3 regions of the Pantoea deleyi genome follow, and region 2 is predicted to be linked to each of the others. Evidence: predicted binding sites of a transcription regulator. Region 2 holds the regulator's gene; each other region holds the start of a gene.

Region 1 (6,618 bases), 1.1 Mb from region 2:
CGTCAGGATCTTTTTCCCTGGCTGGCGGCTCTCTATGTGGATGAGCCGGCACGCGGCAGAGGCGTGAGTGAGGCGCTGCAGCAGCATGTCATCGCATGGGCACAGAAACAGGGCTATCCGCGTTTGTGGCTGTGGTCCACCTTCACGGGCTACTATGAACGGTTTGGCTGGCGGCCACAGGGGGAAGCGCTGGAGTATCCTGATAAGCCGGTCACGCTCTACTGCCGCGACCTGTGAAAGAGGCCAGCCACCGACGGTAGCTGGCAGGCACGATCAGGGTGCCGGATAGGTATAACGACGATGGATCGCCTCAATACCCTCCAGGATCTCTGCGTTTAAGGTCAGATTAAAACTGTCGATATTCATCTGCAGCTGTTCAGGCGTGGTCGCGCCCAGCAGCGTGCTGGCCACAAACGGCTGCTGACGCACATAGGCGAGCGCCATCTGCGACGGATCGATCTGATGCTGCTGAGCCAGAGCCACATATTCGGCAATCGCCTGTTGTGACTGCTCACCGCTGTAACGGGTAAAGCGGCTGAACAGCGTATTGCGCGCGCCCGCAGGCTGTGCGCCATTGAGATATTTGCCGCTCAGCGTACCAAAGGCCAGGCTGGAATAGGCGAGCAGCTCAACACCTTCATGCTGGCTGATCTCGGCCAGACCCACCTCAAAGCTGCGGTTCAGCAGGCTGTAGGGATTCTGGATGCTGACGATACGCGGCAGCTCATGTTTCTCCGCCAGCTGCAGGTAACGCATCACGCCCCACGCGGTTTCGTTCGACACGCCGATATACCGGATTTTACCGGCGCGCACCTGTTCGGTCAGCGCTTCCAGCGTCTCCAGCAGCGTCACCTGCGCGGTAGTTTCGCTGTACTGATAGCCGAGCTTGCCAAAAAAGTTGGTCTGGCGCTGCGGCCAGTGCAGCTGGTAGAGATCCAGGTAGTCGGTGTTCAGGCGTTTCAGGCTGGCGTCGAGCGCGGCACGGATATTTTTACGGTCCAGCGCCATATCCGGACGGATTGATGCATCGCTGCCGCGCGTTGGCCCGGCAACTTTGCTGGCCAGAATGATTTTGTCACGGCAGCCGCGCTGTTTAAGCCAGCTGCCAATATAGCGTTCAGTCAGACCCTGGGTTTCCGGGCGCGGCGGCACCGGATACATCTCGGCAGTATCAATCAGGTTGATGCCGGAACGGATAGCCAAATCCAGCTGAGCATGCGCGTCGGCTTCGCTGTTCTGTTCGCCAAACGTCATAGTGCCCAGTCCCAGCTGACTCACTTCCAGCGTGCTGTGGGGAATACGATGATAGTGCATTGCCAGCTTCCTTTTCTTTATGGAACGGAATGTTGTGTCCTCAGGGACTATAGCGCGAGCAACGGCGGGGAAGGAAGGGGGAAAAGGCGGGGAAATCACCTGTCAGCGGGGAAGCAGTGGCAGGTGATTAAATCAGGCACTTAACGTTCAATGATCGTTGAGACCTCGTCACTGTTAATCTGTACGGCATGGCCCGTCTGATCGGTGTATTCCACCAGGCCCGTCTCTTTATCGATGCTGGGTTTGCCTTCGGTCATGATCATCCGGCCATCTTTGGTTGCCATAACATAATCAGAACTGCATCCACTCAAACCTGCTGCGATCATTACTATCAGTGCTGCGCCAGCCAACCCTCTCATCACGCCTTATCCTCACAAATCGTCAATTGCAAAAAGTGTAGTAATAAATGGTTTTGCCGGCGGGGTTAATCGAAAGAATCTGAAAATAACCGGGCGAGCAGGCTCGCCCTTGACTTTCTCAGGCGTGCTTTTTCTTACTGCGCATCAGATTAAGGCACTCAACCGCCATTGAGAAGAACATGGCGAAATAAATGTAACCTTTTGGTACGTGCACCGCAAAACTCTCCAGAATCAGGGTAAAACCGACCAGAATCAGGAAAGAGAGCGCCAGCATTTTCACAGACGGATGGCGGTCGACGAACTCACCAATGGCCCGTGCGGCAAACATCATCATCATCACGGCAATCACAACCGCCGCCATCATGATGAACAGATGATCGGAGAGGCCGATAGCGGTGATGACGGAGTCGAGACTGAAAATGATGTCGAGCATCATGATCTGCACAATCGCGCCCAGGAAGGAATGTACGCGGGTGTTATGTTCGCCTTCGCTGCCCTCAATCGTCTCATGGATCTCCATGCTCGACTTCCACAGCAGGAACAGGCCACCGAACAGCAGGATCAGATCGCGCGCGGAGAAGGGGTGATCCATCAGCGTAAACAGCGGGTTCGTCAGACGCGCGACCCACGCAATGGACGCCAGCAGGCCCAGACGCATTAACATCGCGCCCATCAGACCGATGCGGCGTGCGCTGGCTTGCTGATGTTTCGGCAGTTTCGCGACCACCAGTGACAGGAAAATGATGTTATCAATACCCAGCACCACCTCAAGGATGGTCAGGGTACCCAGCGCCAGCCAGGCATTGGGATCAGAAATCCACTCAAACATACCGACATTCAATCCTAAACGAAAAGTAAACGGCGATTATACGCATTCGGTTCGCCGATCTCCCGCAAAATTGCGGCCCTGTCGGCGTGAGAGGCGATTCAGAGCAGAAAATGGCGCGCCAGCAGCGGGCCGGTAAAACTCTTTTTGAGGTAAAAGCCGCGCGGCAGGGTCAGGATCGGCTGGCCCTGGTCGCCGATCCCTTCGGTCAGCGCTTTACTGTTGGCGGCCTTGGGACGGATCTGCAGCCAGGCGCCGTGTCGTGCCGTGATCTGCTCGACGCGTCCCAGCACGATCATATCCATCAGCTCTTCCCAGTCCTGGCGCAGCATCTCATCTTCCTGCTCGTCCGGGCTCCATAGCAGTGGCGCGCCGACGCGGCGTTCCCGCAGCGGGATTGCGCGTTCGCCTTCCACCGGGATCCAGAGCACGCGGGCCAGCTTGTGGCGGACATGGCTGGTCTGCCAGGTGACGCCGCTGTTACCGGTCAGCGGTGCGACGCAGACAAAGGTGGTTTCCAGCGGTTTACCCTGTGCATCAATCGGGATGGTTTTCAGTTCGATGCCCAGATGCGCAAAATCCTGTTCCGCTTTGCTGCCGGCGCTGGCGCCGAGGTGCCACTCCAGCAGCATGCCGACCCAGCCTTTATCGCGTTTCAGATCGGCAGGCATCGGCAGGCCCGCGCGTGCAGCCAGCGTTTCCAGGGTAAATCCGGCTAAAGCCTGGGCGCGTGCCAGCAGGCTGGTTTCATCTTCGGGTGGTCTGGGCTGGTGACTCATGTTACCTACTCGCGATGGTTAAAAAACAGACAGAGGCGGACAGCGAAAACGCCGGATAAAGAGAAACCGTCTCCGGGATCGATAATAACATGATAGATCGTGCTTTTTTTACTGCGGTGGTCTCGCATCCTCCACAGGCCCGGCGGGTTATCCCAGCTTACCCGCAACAATGAACAGGATCTCCAGCCCGGTTATCCACAGAAAAGTGGGATAACCCCCCGTGGTGTGCGGTACTGGTTCCATTTACAGCCTTGACTTTTCACGATCTGCGCATAATTTCACCGCTCTGACCTGACTCTGAACAATTATCTGTGGATAAAAAAGGCGGTGGCTAAATTTTGACCATTTGTCAGCTGCCGCAAAAATATTCGCTGTCGGTAAAAAAAAGACGGATGGCGATTATGAAATTAAAGAGAGTAAAATCATATGTATAGGTAATTATAACGTTCCTGCTCTGCAGCCCCTGGCCGGGGGGTTATTCAGTTAACTCCCGCGTTCTGCACAAAGCTATCCACAGAAATAGTGAATAAGATCGATCTTTTTTGCGGTTGTTGTTTATAACTTCGCGCTTTTCTGTGAGTTATCCCGATAAACAGGGCGCAACCCCTCATGAATCCAGTGGTTTACCGCCTGTAAGGAGTGTGAAACAATCAGCGCATTCAAATTTTGCTTTGAGGTAGTCCGGTGATCGATGATGATGGCTACCGCCCGAATGTTGGTATCGTAATCTGTAACCGGCAGGGACAAGTGTTATGGGCCAGGCGCTTTGGACAGCACTCCTGGCAATTTCCTCAGGGAGGCATCAATCCCGGTGAAACCGCAGAACAGGCGATGTATCGCGAACTGTTCGAAGAGGTCGGATTACACCGGAAGGATGTGCGAATACTTGCTTCTACCCGTAACTGGTTGCGTTACAAGTTGCCAAAACGTTTGGTGCGTTGGGACACAAAGCCGGTATGTATCGGCCAGAAACAGAAGTGGTTTCTCTTGCAGTTAATGTGTAATGACGCGGATATCAACGTGCAGCACAGCAGCACGCCGGAGTTCGACGGCTGGCGCTGGGTCAGTTTCTGGTATCCGGTACGTCAGGTTGTCTCCTTCAAGCGCGACGTCTACCGTCGGGTGATGAAGGAATTCGCTGGCGTGGTAATGACTATGCAGGAGAGTGCGGGGCAGCGAAATAATCCTGCCCATCGACGTAAGAGAGGATAGGCCACGCCCTTTATGCTCACTCAGTTGCGCGAAATTGTAGAAAAAGTGGCGAGTGCGCCGCGTCTCAATGAAGCACTCGACATTCTGGTCAATGAGATCTGTCTGGCGATGGAAACGGAAGTCTGTTCCGTTTACCTCGCCGACCACGATCGTCGCTGCTATTACCTGATGGCGACGCGCGGACTGAAAAAGCCGCGCGGTCGCACGGTGACGCTGGCGTTTGATGAAGGGATCGTCGGTTTAGTGGGCCGTCTGGCCGAGCCGATCAACCTCGCAGATGCCCAGAGCCATCCCAGCTTCAAATATATTCCCTCTGTGAAAGAGGAGCGTTATCGCTCCTTCCTCGGTGTTCCGATCATCAGCCGTCGCCAGCTGCTCGGCGTGCTGGTGGTGCAGCAGCGCGAACACCGTCAGTTTGATGAAAGCGAAGAGTCGTTCCTGGTCACGCTGGCCACGCAGATGGCGACGCTGCTGTCGCAATCTCAGATGGGCCAGTTGTTTGGTCAGTTCCGGCAGACGCGGGTGCGCGCCATTGCGGCAGCGCCGGGTGTCGCCGTGGCACCGGGCTGGGTCGATGAGACACAGCCACTGCTCGACCAGGTTTCCGCCGCCTCAACGCTGGATGTGCAGCGTGAACGCGAACGTCTGTCGCTCGCCATGAGCGAAGCGGCCAATGAGTTTCGCCGCTTCAGCAAACGTTTCAGCGCCAGCGCTCAGAAAGAGAGCGCGGCCATCTTCGATCTCTACTCTCACCTGTTAACCGATGCCCGGCTGAAGAAGGATCTGTTCGCGGAGATCGAGCGCGGATCCGTCGCCGAATGGGCGGTAAAGCAGGTGATCGAGAAATTTGCGAAGCAGTTCGCCAGCCTGAGTGACAGCTATCTGCGCGAACGCGCAGGCGACCTGCGGGTGCTGGGCCAGCGCCTGCTGTTTCACCTCGATGATACGCTGGTCGGGACCAACGCCTGGCCGGAGCGTTTTGTGCTGGTGGCCGATGAGCTGACCGCCACCACCTTAGCGGAGCTGCCGCAGGAGCGGCTGGCGGGCGTGGTCGTGCGCGATGGTGCGGCCAATTCACACGCCGCGATCCTGACGCGCGCCATGGGCATCCCGACGGTAATGGGGGCGGATATTCAGCCTCATCAGCTCAATAAGCGTTTGCTGATCGTCGATGGCTATCGCGGCGAGCTGCTGATCGATCCCGAGCCGGTGCTGGTGCAGGAGTATCAGCGACTGATCAGCGAAGAGAATGCGCTGAGCAGGATGGCGGAAGGGGTCGTCGACCAGCCGGGCGAGCTGAAAAGTGGCGAGCGCGTGCAGGTGATGCTGAACGCCGGCTTAAGCCCGGAGCATGAGCAGGCGCTGGGCAGCTGGGTGGATGGCATCGGTCTCTACCGCACCGAAATCCCCTTTATGCTGCAGAACGGCTTCCCCTCGGAAGAGGAGCAGGTGGCGCAGTATCAGGGCATGTTACAGCTGTTTCACGATAAGCCGGTGACGCTGCGTACGCTCGATGTCGGGGCAGATAAACAGCTGCCTTACATGCCGATCAGTGAAGAGAACCCCTGCCTGGGCTGGCGTGGTATCCGCCTGACGCTCGACCAGCCGGAGATTTTCCTGGTGCAGGTGCGCGCGATGCTGCGTGCCAACGCCGCCTCCGGCAACCTCAGTATTCTGCTGCCCATGATCAGTCATATCGATGAGATCGACGACGCAAAACAGCTGATCGATCGCGCCGGACGTGAAGTGGAAGAGATGCTGGGTTACGCCATTCCCGCGCCGCGTATCGGTATCATGATCGAAGTGCCGTCGATGCTGTTTATGATCCCCCATCTGGCATCGCGGGTCGATTTTGTTTCGGTCGGAACCAACGACCTGACGCAGTATCTGCTGGCGGTGGACCGCAATAACACCCGCGTCGCCAATCTTTACGATTCGCTGCATCCGGCGATGCTGCGTGCGCTGAATGCGATCGCGCAGGAAGCCCGTCAGGCTAATCTGGAACTGTGCCTCTGTGGTGAAATGGCGGGCGATCCGATGTGCGTCGCCCTGCTGGTGGGGCTGGGTTATCACCACCTCAGCATGAACGGCAAGAACGTGCCGCGCGTGAAATATCTGCTGCGTCACC
Region 2 (6,618 bases):
GGTATCGCGATAACCATTGACCTCGCGGGTCTGCAGATCGCGCGACACCAGGTTCTGACCGGTCACGCCCAGCGTCCAGTTCTCCGCAAAGGTCGTCGCCAGACCGGCATCGACGTTAAACCCGGTATCCGTGCTGCGATACTGGCTGTTGTTGATGTCGTTCTTGTCGTAGTTATAGATGCTGGCGGTGTAGTTGTAGAGCCAGGTTTTCTGCACTTTCGGCGTAACGCCCACCGACACCGGCTGACCGGCGATGGTGAACTCATGCGCGACCGCCACACCATAATCAGTGACGAGGGCCGCTAAGCCATTGGCGCTGGAGCGAAGGTTGTTCTGATCGCCCTGACGCGGCAGTATCGTGCCGTTGGCCACGCCGCGCAGATAGTCGATATCACCCTGCACCACGTTAGCGCGAACGTGCGCGGTTCCGTAGGCTTTGGTAATGAAGGCGAAAGGCAGCGTCTCATTCGGAACCGTCACGGCGACGGCAACCCCCGCCGAACCGTTGGCCTTATCGCCGCGCAAATCGCTCAGCCTGTTGGCCACATCGCCCGAGGCCGCACGCAGTTCAGGATAGCCCCGTAAATAGTCTGCGGGCGTAAAGTTACCCAGCACTGAGCGGTAACGATCTACGGTCGCGGTAATATCATCGACCTTGTCAATCAGGTCATCCTTGTCAGTGACCTGAATACCGGCTGACGGAAAAATAATGCTGACGTTATCGTCGGGTCTGGCACGCGTCATCAGTGCCGGGTTAGCCAGCACGGCGGAGCCATAGAGAGAAGAAGCGACGCCGGTGCCACCCATGGCGTCATTACGTGCATCGTACCAGGTCCCTGCCGCCATGGCGGAAGAAGAAAGGAAAAGCGCGGTCGCCGCAGCGGAGTACTTCAGCGCCGGACGTTGAGCGGATTTTTTCACCATTTGCCTGCCATCACCTGAAAATTGTCATTAATACATTCAATGACTGAATAATTTGTTAGCCGTATTGTGAATGCTGGCTAACGCGTCGTTGCTGTGAATTCAAAGGAAACAGTGCCTTAATTCAAGGGATTGGACGTTTTCCAACCAAAAACATGTTGTGATTGTTCAAACTGAGTCGGGGGATTTCAAAAAATACCAGACGTTGCTTAAGTCTTTCTGAACATTACTTCTTAACTCCGTGAGATGCAAAGCAAAATGCCAATAAAATCCTCTTCCGGTTGAATCAGAATGGATCTGTTTTGTCGCCGGCGAGCTTAAAAATGGGGAGCGGCATGCTGAATATGCTGGTTTAACAGGCAATTAATGCTGTTTTTTCAGCCAGAAGCCACTTCAGCACCTGGCCATCAATTGTGATAAAATAACATCACTTATCCAGCGGAGGATTTTCATGACAACCATGACGACGCAGCAAATTCTGACCCAGGCTGAAAAAATGTGCCTGCAGCGCGGTGTGCGTCTGACGTCGCAGCGTGCCGAAGTGCTGCGCCTGATGGCCGAACAGCCTGGCTCTATCAGCGCCTACGATCTGCTGGACCAGCTGCGGGTCAGTGAACCTCAGGCCAAACCGCCCACGGTTTACCGGGCGCTCGATTTCCTGCTGGAACAGGGCTTTATCCACCGGGTGGAGTCCAACAATAGCTACGTGATGTGTCACCATTTTGAAGCACCGGCGCATACCTCAGTGATGCTGGTCTGCGATCGCTGTGCCGCCGTTACCGAAAAACAGGCGCAGGGTGTGGAGACCATTATCGCGACGCTGGCGGGGGAAGCGCAGTTTGCTCTGCGCCATAGCGTGATTGAAGCGCATGGACTGTGTAAAAACTGTGCGGAAGTGGCAGCCTGTACGCATCATGAAAACTGCGAACATGATCATCAGGATGAAGGCAAAAAGCGGGGAAAACGGGGATAGGTGTCAGCGCCTGAAGCGTGTTCCGGTGAGGGCTCACCGGAACAGAGGGTCGATTACCAGCGGTGATCTTTGTTGTGCGTTTCCCAGTCCGTTACTTCGCGCTCTGCTTCATCTTTTGCATAGCCGTAACGCTCCTGAATTTTACCTACCAGCTGGTCGCGTTTACCTTCGATCACCTGCATATCGTCGTCGGTCAGCTTGCCCCATTTCTCTTTCATCTTGCCTTTGAACTGCTTCCAGTTGCCGCTCGCTTCGTCTTTATTCATGGCAGACCTCCAATCCTCGGGGTTTAATTATCTGGCTACTCGTCATAACCTCGATACAAAGCGCTACTTAACTGCGCCGTATGAAGTTAATTGTAGTTGCTTTATTCCGGGACTCAGAATAATACAGAATTATCTGTATACCTCTGTGAGCACGACTGAATCAGGCTTCAAACCAGCTGTTGTGACGCCAGTGCCTGCGCCAGATAAGCCAGAGCGTCAGGCCGCGCAGCACCAGAAAAACGGTTACCGCCAGCCACAGTCCATGGTTGCCCAGCAGCGGTACGCTCAGCAGCGTCAGGAAGTAGCCCGCGGCGGCCATCACCATGCTGTTGCGCATCTCGCGACCACGCGTGGCGCCGATGAACATGCCATCCAGCAGATAACACCAGACGCCCGCCAGCGGCAGTATGACCTGCCAGACCAGGTAGCGATCGGCGGTCTGTTGCAGCGACGTCAGCGAGGTCAGCAGCGTCACGATCTGCGGGCCAGCGATCGCATAGACCAGCGAGAAGAACAGCGCGACGGCCACCGCCTGACGACAGGCGGCGTGCCAGACACGCAGCAGTTTACTGCCATCTTTTGCCCCATGCGCCTCACCGGCAAACGCCTCTACCGCATAGGCGAAGCCATCCAGTGCGTAGGCGGTGAAGGTAATGAACATCAGTAACACGGCGTTAACCGCGACCACATCGGGGCCGAGCCGTGCGCCGAGCACGGTCAGCGACGCGAAACAGAGCTGCAGCATCAGGGAGCGCAGCATGATATCCCGGTTGAGGCGCAGCAGCCGGGCACTGTCGCCGCGCCAGCTCTGTTTCAGCAGGGCTGGCGTGATGCCGTGCAGTTTCAGCACCCGCCAGACCATGATGCTGCCGACGCCCAGCGTGATGTATTCGGCCAGCGCCGTGGCGGTGGCCGCACCTGCGACACCCCAGTGCAGCCCCATGACCAGCCAGAGATCGAGCACGATGTTCACCAGATTCCCTGCCACCAGCAGGATCACCGGCGCGCGCGCATACTGCACGCCCAGCAGCCAGCCCAGAATGACCAGATTTGCGAGGGTGGCCGGCGCGCTGAGCCAGCGGATCTGAATAAATCGCGCCGCCTGTGCCAGGACCTCGGGACTGCCGCCGACCAGCTGCGTCGCCAGCCGGATAATCGGATAGCGTAAGGCGATAAACAGCACGCCAGCCAGCAGCGCAATCATCAGCGGCTGAACCAGCGCCCGCGCCAGCGCCGTTTTGTCGCCCGCACCCAGCGCCTGCGCCGTGAGACCGGTGGTGCTCATCCGCAGAAAAAGCAGCAGCATAAAGAGGAAACTGGTGACGGTGGTTCCGACCGCGACGCCGCCAAGATAGACAGGGCTGTCGAGATGACCAATAACTGCGGTATCGACCACGCCCAGTAAGGGCACGGTGATATTTGAAAGGATCATCGGCAGCGCGAGCCGCCAGAGATTTTTATCGGTTGCCGTGATAACGCGCATTCGCCGTTCCGTGCTCAGTGTCGCTGCGCAAAGAGGGCCGCGACAAAATTAGGGCAGACAGAATAGCATCAGAGAGGGCGAATGCACGCAGGCAGAGAAATCAGAGCCACTCGCCGTTGCGAACCACGCCCACCGCCAGACCTTCAATGGTCAGCGACTGAGCACGGGTATCAACCACGATCGGGTCAAATTCGCTGTTCTCAGGCAGCAGATGGACGATAGCCCCCTGCTTTTTCCAGCGCTTCACCGTGACTTCATCATCGATGCGCGCCACGACGACCTGACCATTACGCACATCCTGGGTTTTATGCACCGCGAGCAGATCGCCATCCATAATCCCGATGTCTTTCATCGACATTCCGCTGACGCGCAGCAGGAAGTCAGCCGACGGCTTAAACAGGCCCGGATCCACCTTGTAGTGGGTTTCAATATGTTCCTGCGCCATGATGGGCTCACCGGCAGCAACCCGGCCAATCAGCGGTAAGCCTTCTGAGGCTTCTTCTTCCATCAACAGACGGATGCCGCGCGAGGCACCGGACACGATCTCGATGACGCCTTTACGCGCCAGCGCTTTCAGGTGCTCTTCTGCCGCATTCGGCGAACGGAATCCCAGCTGCGCGGCAATCTCGGCACGCGTAGGCGGCATGCCCGTTGAAGTAATATGGTCGCGAATCAGGTCATAGACCTGCTGCTGCCTGCTGGTTAATGCTTTCATCCCGCCCCCTGGTTGTTTATACAGTCGCTGTGAGTATATACAGGTATTGGCGAAATGGAAACCGATTGTCCCGCAAAACGCGGCTTCCGACGCGATATGGAACGCTTATCGCAAATGTGTCCAGAGCAGCGCGATCCAGACAAACAGAGCCAGTAGAATGCTGATCAGCACCGCGGCCGATCCCATATCTTTCGCCCGACCGGCCAGCGGATGATGCTCCTGACCGATGCGATCGACCACCGCTTCAATGGCACTGTTAAGGATTTCGACAATGACGACCAGCACTACGACACCAATCATCAGGATGCGGGAGACCACATCCACGTCCAGCCAGCAGGCGATGACGATGGCGGCCAGCGCGGCCAGCGCTTCCTGACGAAATGCCGCTTCATGCTGCCAGGCGGCACGCAGCCCCTGCCATGAGTAACCTGCGGCTTTAACTATTCTGATAAGTCCGGTGGCATTATTTGCCATGATGGGGGAACCCTTTCATCGTATTGACGTCAATGTCTGGGCTGCGTGCAATTGGCACCACCACAGATCTTCGCTGCACTTTCTGGTATGCTTGCGGCGCTTTGCTAACAAGAGGCTTCATGTTGTCTATGTCAGGTTGGCGTAAACTTTATTACAAACTGCTTAATTTACCACTGTCGTTTTTGGTAAAAAGTAAGGCCATTCCGGCCGATCCCGTTTCAGAACATGGTCTGGACCCGACCCGACCTATTATGTATGTTTTGCCTTACGATTCGAAGGCTGACTTACTGACTTTGCGCGCCCAGTGTCTGCGACATCATCTGCCCGATCCGCTCTCTCCGCTGGAGATTGACGGCGCGCTGCTGCCGCGTCACGTCTTTATTCACGACGGCCCGCGCGTTTTCCCCTATTTTGTGCCCAGCGTCGAATCCGTGAAAATCTTTCACGACTACCTCGACCTGCATCGAAACAATCCCACGCTGGATATTCAGATGCTGCCGGTCACCGTGATGTTTGGCCGCGCACCGGGACGTGAAGTTCAGGGTGAGGCAACGCCACATCTGCGCGTCCTGAACGGGGTACAGAAATTCTTTGCCGTCATCTGGCACGGGCGCGACAGTTTTGTCCGCTTCTCGCCGACCGTTTCGCTGCGCCGCATGGCCACCGAACACGGAACGGACAAGTCGATCGCCCAGAAGCTGGCCCGCGTGGCCCGTATTCATTTTGCCCGTCAGCGGCTGGCCGCGATTGGCCCGCGCTTACCGGCGCGTCAGGATCTCTTTAATCGTCTGCTGCAATCCAAAGCGATTGAGAAAGCCGTCGAAGATGAAGCGCGCAGCAAAAAAATCTCCCACGAGAAAGCGCAGCAGAATGCCATCGAGATGATGGAAGAAATTGCGGCCAACTTCTCCTACGAAGCGATTCGTGTGACTGACCGGGTGATGGGCTGGCTCTGGAGCCGCCTCTATCAGGGCATCAACGTCAACGGCGGCGAAAAAGTGCGTCAGCTGGCGCAGGATGGCCATGAGATCGTCTATGTGCCCTGCCATCGCAGCCACATGGATTATCTGCTGCTCTCCTATGTGCTCTACCATCAGGGGCTGGTGCCGCCGCATATCGCCGCCGGGATCAACCTTAACTTCTGGCCGGCAGGCCCGATTTTCCGTCGTCTGGGCGCATTCTTTATCCGTCGTACCTTTAAAGGTAACAAGCTCTACGCCACGGTGTTCCGCGAATACCTGGGCGAGCTGTTTACCCGCGGCTATTCGGTTGAGTACTTTGTCGAAGGGGGCCGTTCACGCACCGGTCGCCTGCTGGACCCGAAAACCGGCACCCTGGCGATGACGCTGCAGGCGATGCTGCGCGGCGGAAATCGTCCGATCACGCTGGTGCCGATCTATATCGGCTATGAGCATGTGATGGAAGTGGGCACTTACGCCAAAGAGCTGCGCGGCGCGGCGAAAGAGAAAGAAGGCTTTATGCAGATGGTGCGTGGCTTACGCAAGCTGCGTAATCTCGGCCAGGGCTACGTTAACTTTGGCGAGCCGATGCCGCTGGTTAACTATCTCAACAAGCGCGTGCCGGAATGGCGCGATGCCATCGATCCGATCGAGCCGCAGCGCCCGAGCTGGTTAACGCCGACCGTCAACGATATCGCCGCCAGCCTGATGGTGCGAATCAATGAAGCGGGCGCAGCCAATGCCATGAACCTCTGCGTCACGGCGCTGCTGGCGTCACGTCAGCGCTCACTCACCCGTGAACAGCTGATTGAACAGCTGGCGTGCTA
Region 3 (6,618 bases), 650 kb from region 2:
GCCGACAGCACCGCCGGTTTTTCACCCTGCATAATCCCGGCGGTAATCAGCGTGGCTGCGGCGTCCATCACGTAAGCGTTACCGGCGATGCGCGCCAGCGGCTCCTCGATCCCTTCCATCTTGCCGATAGAGAGACGGAACTGACGGCGGATGTGAGCGTAGGCTCCGGTCGCCAGCGCCACCGTTTTCAGGCTGCCGGTGGAGTTAGACGGCAGCGTAATGCCGCGACCCACCGACAGACACTCGACCAGCATCCGCCAGCCCTGACCGGCCATTTCCGGCCCGCCAATAATGTAGTCAATCGGCACAAAGATATCTTTGCCGCGGGTCGGGCCGTTCTGGAAGGGCACGTTCAGCGGGAAGTGGCGATGACCAATCTCTACGCCCGGCGTATGTGTCGGGATCAGCGCACAGGTGATGCCTGGGTTTTCGTTGTCGCTGAGCAGATGATCCGGGTCGGAGAGTTTGAAGGCCAGGCCCAGCACGGTCGCGATCGGCGCCAGCGTAATGTAGCGCTTGTTCCAGGTCAGGCGCATACCCAGCACCTGTTTGCCCTGCCATTCGCCCATGCAGACCACGCCGGTATCGGGGATCGCCCCGGCATCAGAACCCGCTTCCGGGCTGGTCAGCGCAAAGCAGGGGATCTCATCGCCGCGCGCCAGGCGCGGTAAATAGTGATTTTTCTGCTCGTCGGTGCCGTAGTGCTGCAGCAGTTCGCCCGGGCCGAGTGAGTTAGGCACGCCCACGGTGATCGCCAGTATGCCGGACACTCCCGCCAGTTTTTGCAGCACGCAGGCCTGCGCATAGGCGGAGAAATCGAGTCCGCCATACTCTTTCTTGATGATCATCGCGAAGAAACGATGCTCTTTCAGATAGGCCCAGAGTTCCGGCGGCATATCGGCCAGCTCATGCGTGATCTGGAAATCGTTGGCCATACGGCACGCTTCCTCAACCGGGCCGTCGAGAAACGCCTGCTCCTCGGCGGTCAGACGCGGCTGCGGATAGTTGTGCAGCTTCTGCCAGTCCGGTTTGCCCTGGAACAGATCGCCTTCCCACCAGGTGGTGCCCGCATCGATCGCCTCTTTTTCGGTGCGTGACATCGGCGGCATTACCTTACGGAAACGCTGAAAAACTGGCGCTGAGAAGAGGCTGCGACGCAGCGACGGCAGGTTAAACGGCAGCAGAATGATCGCCAGCGGCAGCAGCAGCCACGGCGTCCAGAGATGAGCAACAGCCATCGCGGCGGTCCAGAGCAGCAGGATCACGCTGCTCAGCCGAAGCGACAGGCGGTGATAGAACAGGGCGCCAATCAGCGCCACTGTGGCAAGTATCGAAACAACCATCATAGTGAACCGCTCCAAGTAGTAAGAGGTCTGACCTGTTATGTAGAGAGGTTTAGAGCAGTTGGCGCTATTTATCAATTTGTTTACATCGCAATTACAACCTGCCTCACAAAATCCCTGCCCTGTGCGTTTTTTCATCAGTGGCTGCGGTCAGAATCGCCGCCGTGGCCCGGCATGACGCTTTGCGCTGACGGGCCATTCCGTTAAACTTGCTGCGATTAACCTCTCCTACAAAAGGACACCCCTATGTACCAGGACATCATCCGCGCTGAGCTTAATGAAGCTGCTGATACGCTGAACACCTTCCTCAGTGACGATGCCAATATCCATGCGATCCAGCGTGCTGCGGTGCTGCTGGCTGACAGCTTCAAGGCGGGCGGCAAGGTGCTTTCCTGCGGTAACGGCGGCTCACATTGCGATGCGATGCACTTCGCCGAAGAGCTGACCGGCCGTTACCGTGAAAACCGTCCTGGTTATCCGGCGATTGCCATCTCTGACGTCAGCCATCTCTCCTGCGTCAGTAACGACTTTGGCTACGACTACGTCTTTTCACGCTACGTGGAAGCGGTAGGGCGGCCGGGCGATGTGCTGCTGGGGCTTTCCACCTCCGGCAACTCCGCCAACATCATCAGGGCGATTGAGGCGGCACGTGCGCAGGGGATGAAAGTGATCACCCTGACCGGTAAAGATGGCGGTAAGATGGCGGGCAGTGCCGACATTGAAATCCGGGTGCCACACTTTGGTTATGCCGATCGCATCCAGGAGATCCACATCAAAGTGATCCATATCCTGATGCTGCTGATCGAAAAAGAGATGGTGAAGTAATTGCGCCGGCCTCCCGCTCACGGGGGGCCGCTTAATCTAAGGCGGTGGCTATGTGCGAATTGCTCGGGATGAGCGCCAATGTTCCCACGGATATTTGTTTCAGCTTTACCGGACTGGTTCAGCGTGGTGGTGGAACCGGGCCTCACAAAGATGGCTGGGGCATTACCTTTTACGAAGACAAAGGCTGCCGTACGTTTAAAGATCCGCTGCCAAGCTTTAACTCGCCGATTGCGCGTCTGGTGCAGGAGTACCCCATCAAATCGCATTCGGTGGTGGCGCACATCCGTCAGGCCAACCGCGGCCAGGTGTCGCTGGAAAATACGCACCCGTTTACCCGCGAGCTGTGGGGTCGCAACTGGACCTATGCGCACAACGGCCAGCTCAAAGGCTATCGTCAGCTGGAAACCGGCACCTTCCGGCCGGTCGGTGAAACGGACAGCGAAAAGGCGTTCTGCTGGATCCTGCATCAGCTGGCCACGCGCTACCCGCGCACGCCGGGCAACTGGCCTGCGGTGTTTCGTTTTATCGGGGAGCTGGCGGGAATCTTGCGGCAGAAGGGCGTGTTTAACATGCTGCTGTCAGATGGCCGTTACCTGATGGCCTTCTGCTCGACCAACCTCTTCTGGATCACCCGCCGCGCACCCTTTGGCCGGGCGCAGCTGCTGGATCAGGATGTGGAGGTCGATTTTCAGCAGCACACCACGCCGCATGACGTGGTGACGGTGATCGCGACGCAGCCGCTGACGGCCAATGAAACCTGGCAGCGGATTGCGCCAGGTGAATGGGCCTTATTCTGCCTTGGAGAGCGCCAGGAATGAGCGTGAAGCGGCTTCGGGACTGGCTAAAACCGGTGCCGGGCTGCTGTTCATCACATATTTCCCGCTGGCGACGTTCACCACCGGCGGCTGATGATACTTCGCAAACCAGGCATATCCCGGCTGCAGCTGCTGCCAGAAACTGGCGTAGGTGGAGTAGCGGTGACGCTGCATGTTGCTGTCGGTCATGCGGAACGGATAGATGCTGATGCTGATCTCCTGCTGACCGTTACGCAGCGCGGCATTCACATAGGTAAAAATCTCATCCATATAGGCGTTGGTCATGGCATAGCAGCCAATCGATTTGCAGTCGCCATGGATCATCAGGTAGTTGCCGCTGTAGCCCTGATTGCGGTCATACTGATTCGGAAAGCCGATGTTGATCGCGCGATAAAACCGGCTGTCCGGCTTCAGCTGATTCAGCTTCACGTTGTAAAAACCTTCCGGGCTTTTGAAATCGCCTTCGCGGCGTTTCGGGCCGAGGCCTCCCGAAAAGTTACAGATGCGGTAGGTATCCAGCAGGCGGTATTCGTTACCAATTTTGCCGTAAAGTTCGAGTGTGCGTTCTTCCTTGAAGATCTGGATATAAACCGGGGTGCCAAGTAACTGTTTCTTTAACTCTTTGCTGACCGGTGCCGCCGTCTGAACGGGTTCGGGAGTCATTGCCATGCTGAGGGCTGGCAGTAAAATCATCGCAAACAGGAGTGCGATTTTGCCCATGCTGTGTGTACCTTGAGGTGAAGAGAACATGACGCAAATTGTGCGTCTCTGCTTGCATTATCGGAACTGTCCGCTACCGCAGCGCAACATTAAACATTGTCTGTTTTTTTAGCAAGACGGTCTCAGCCAAATTCGCGAATTACTGGCAGTTATTCGGTCAGAAATTTGTAAACTTTAATCCTTAACGCGACAGAGATTGCAGTTACTTCCGCCAACTGTATACTTATCCAGTGTCGGAGGGGGTATGCGTAAAATCATTCATGTCGATATGGACTGCTTCTATGCCGCGGTGGAGATGCGTGACAATCCCCAGCTGCGCGATATCCCGATCGCCATTGGTGGCAGCCGCGAACGCCGCGGCGTGATCAGCACCGCCAACTATCCGGCCCGCAAATATGGCGTGCGCAGTGCGATGCCCACCGGCATGGCGCTCAAACTCTGCCCTCATCTGCGTCTGCTGCCGGGCCGCTTCGATGCCTACAAAGAAGCCTCTGCGCAGATCCGCGACATCTTTAGCCGTTACACGCCGCTGATTGAACCGCTCTCGCTGGACGAAGCCTATCTGGATGTGACCGACAGCCCGCACTGTCACGGCTCGGCGACGCTGATGGCCCAGGCGATCCGCGCCACCATTTTCCGTGAAACCGGCCTCACCGCCTCGGCCGGGATCGCCCCGATTAAGTTTCTGGCGAAGATCGCCTCTGACCTCAACAAGCCGGACGGCCAGTATGTGATCACGCCGCCGGAGATGGCGGATTTTCTGCTGACCCTGCCGCTGGCAAAAATTCCCGGTGTCGGCAAAGTGTCGGCCAAAAAGCTGGAGGAGATGGGGCTGGTCACCTGCGGCGACGTGCAGAAGGCGGATCTGGCGCTGCTGCTGAAACGCTTTGGAAAGTTTGGCCGGGTGCTGTGGGAGCGCAGCCACGGCATCGATGAGCGGGGCGTAATCGTAGAGCGTGAGCGTAAATCGCTGGGCGTTGAGCGCACGCTGGCGGAGGATATCAGCGACTGGGAAGCCTGCCTGGAGATTATCGATTTTCTCTATGCCGAGCTGGATCGCCGTCTGACGCAGATCCGGCCCGATAAGCAGGTGGCGCGTCAGGGCGTCAAACTGAAGTTCAGCGACTTTCAGCAGACGACTCAGGAGCATATCTGGCCGGTGCTGAATAAAGAGGACATGATAGCCATCGCCCGCAAGACCTGGGATGAGCGTCGTGCCGGGCGTGGCGTGCGGCTGGTGGGGTTACATGTGACGATGGTCGATCCCCAGCTTGAGCGTCAGCTGCTGCTGGGGCTGTAACGGCCCGCGCTTTACTGGCTGTTTTTCGCCGCCAGGGTGGCGAACCACGGCGCAACGAAATCCTGATTATCGCCCCAGCCCGGAATGATTTTGTTCAGCGATGCGACGTTCACCGCGCCCGGCTGGCTGCTCAGCTGCTGCTGCGAAATCGACGCGGCTTTAAACTGGTAGGTGGCTGGCGTCTCTTCACCGGCAATCTTCTTCGCCACCAGACGCATGTTCACCGCGCCGATGGTTTTCGGATCCACCGCCACCGTCTGCACCCACGGGCTGTTTTTCTCGCGCATCAGCTGCAGATCCTGGTTTGACACGTCGATGCTGTAGAGCTTGATCTCGGTGCGGCCATTCTCCTGCAACGCTTTATATGCGCCCTGGCTGAAGGCATCCCACGCCCCCCAGATGGCGTCGATCTGACCTTTCGGGTATTTCGCCAGAATCGCGCCGATCTTGTTCGCCGTGTCACCCTGAACGTCGGTCGAAACCGCACCGATCGACTCAAGCTGCCGGATGCCCGGATTCTCTTTCAGCAGTTTTTCATAGACCACCTGACGGCGTTCCATTGGCGGGAAGCCGGCGACCCACAGTTTGACGATCTTCGCCTTGCCGTGGAAGTCACTGATGAGCTGGCCCAGCGACAGCTGTGCCAGCGAGGCGTCATCCTGGGCGGTCACGGTGACGCCCGGAATCGGGCTGTCTACCGGCGTATCGAACACCGCCAGCTTAATGCCCGCATCGGCAATCCGCCTGACCAGACCGCTGGCGTAAGGCGCTTTACCGTGTGACAGCACGATGCCGTCATACTTCTGGCTGATCGCCTGATTCACAAAGTCCTGAAAGCGCGCATCATCGCCGTTGCTCAGGAAGGTACTGACCTTAAAGCCCAGCTGACGACCCTGCTGGATCGCGCCAGCCACAAACTGGGTGGTGTTGTCATCGGAACCCAGGTTGCGGATCACGGCGATGCGAATCGGGCCATCATGGCTGGCGATAGCGGCAGGCACCGGCGTAACGGTGTCCGCGAAGGCGGCGCTGGCGTTCAGCAGGCTCAGAGCCAGCAGCGAGAGTGTGATTTTTTTCATTGTGATGAACTCCGGTAAACGCGCCTCAGCGGCGCTGGATATAGGTGATCGCCAGCGCTAAGGCCAGCACCAGTCCTTTAATAATGTCCATGGCATAGTAGGGAACGGAGAGCATCACCAGCCCGTTCTGCAGCACGCCGAGGATCACCGCGCCGACCAGCGTGCCGAGCGCATTGGGTTTGCCGGAACCGGCCAGCGAGAAGCCGATCCACGCCGCCGCGACCGCATCCATCAGATAGCCGCTTCCGGCGTTGACCTGAGAAGAGCCGATGCGCGAGGCGAGCAGGATGCCGCCCAGACCCGCCAGCAGCGAGGCGATCACATACGCCAGCACCCGGTAGCGGGTGGTGCGGATGCCCGACAGGCGCGCCGCTTCCGGATTGCCGCCCAGCGCATACATCCGGCGGCCATGTTTGGTCAGCGACAGCGCCAGCTGCGCCGCGACGGTCACCACCAGCATAATGATCACGATGGTCGGCACCTGACCGAGCAGGCCAAAGGCGGCCGGAATGGTGCCTTCGGCCATATCGCCGCTC

What was found. Region 2 encodes LexA, which represses DNA repair genes until DNA is damaged. Its sites were predicted from a motif close to TNCTGTATGTACATACAGNA; they were not measured.
Region 1: mutH (DNA mismatch repair endonuclease MutH) is a predicted target of LexA. The motif match lies at 3,510-3,529, and genes of this name have one in related genera.
Region 3: dinB (DNA polymerase IV) is a predicted target of LexA. The motif match lies at 3,917-3,936, and genes of this name have one in related genera.

What each region holds. Positions count from the first base shown of each region.
Region 1 covers NZ_CP071405.1:817,108-823,725, forward strand. The annotation lists gene J1C59_RS03985 (GNAT family N-acetyltransferase) at 1-237, shown strand, start outside; gene J1C59_RS03990 (NADP(H)-dependent aldo-keto reductase) at 274-1,314, opposite strand; gene J1C59_RS03995 (YgdI/YgdR family lipoprotein) at 1,455-1,673, opposite strand; gene J1C59_RS04000 (TerC family protein) at 1,792-2,502, opposite strand; gene mutH (DNA mismatch repair endonuclease MutH) at 2,601-3,278, opposite strand; gene rppH (RNA pyrophosphohydrolase) at 3,963-4,490, shown strand; gene ptsP (phosphoenolpyruvate--protein phosphotransferase) at 4,503-6,618, shown strand, end outside.
Region 2 covers NZ_CP071405.1:3,745,382-3,751,999, forward strand. The annotation lists gene J1C59_RS17610 (conjugal transfer protein TraF) at 1-924, opposite strand, end outside; gene zur (zinc uptake transcriptional repressor Zur) at 1,373-1,894, shown strand; gene J1C59_RS17620 (CsbD family protein) at 1,948-2,160, opposite strand; gene dinF (MATE family efflux transporter DinF) at 2,321-3,643, opposite strand; gene lexA (transcriptional repressor LexA) at 3,744-4,358, opposite strand; gene J1C59_RS17635 (diacylglycerol kinase) at 4,464-4,832, opposite strand; gene plsB (glycerol-3-phosphate 1-O-acyltransferase PlsB) at 4,961-6,618, shown strand, end outside.
Region 3 covers NZ_CP071405.1:3,092,514-3,099,131, reverse strand. The annotation lists gene fadE (acyl-CoA dehydrogenase FadE) at 1-1,346, opposite strand, end outside; gene lpcA (D-sedoheptulose 7-phosphate isomerase) at 1,590-2,168, shown strand; gene J1C59_RS14695 (class II glutamine amidotransferase) at 2,219-2,986, shown strand; gene dpaA (peptidoglycan meso-diaminopimelic acid protein amidase) at 2,957-3,703, opposite strand; gene dinB (DNA polymerase IV) at 3,948-5,003, shown strand; gene J1C59_RS14680 (sugar ABC transporter substrate-binding protein) at 5,015-6,082, opposite strand; gene J1C59_RS14675 (ABC transporter permease) at 6,108-6,618, opposite strand, start outside.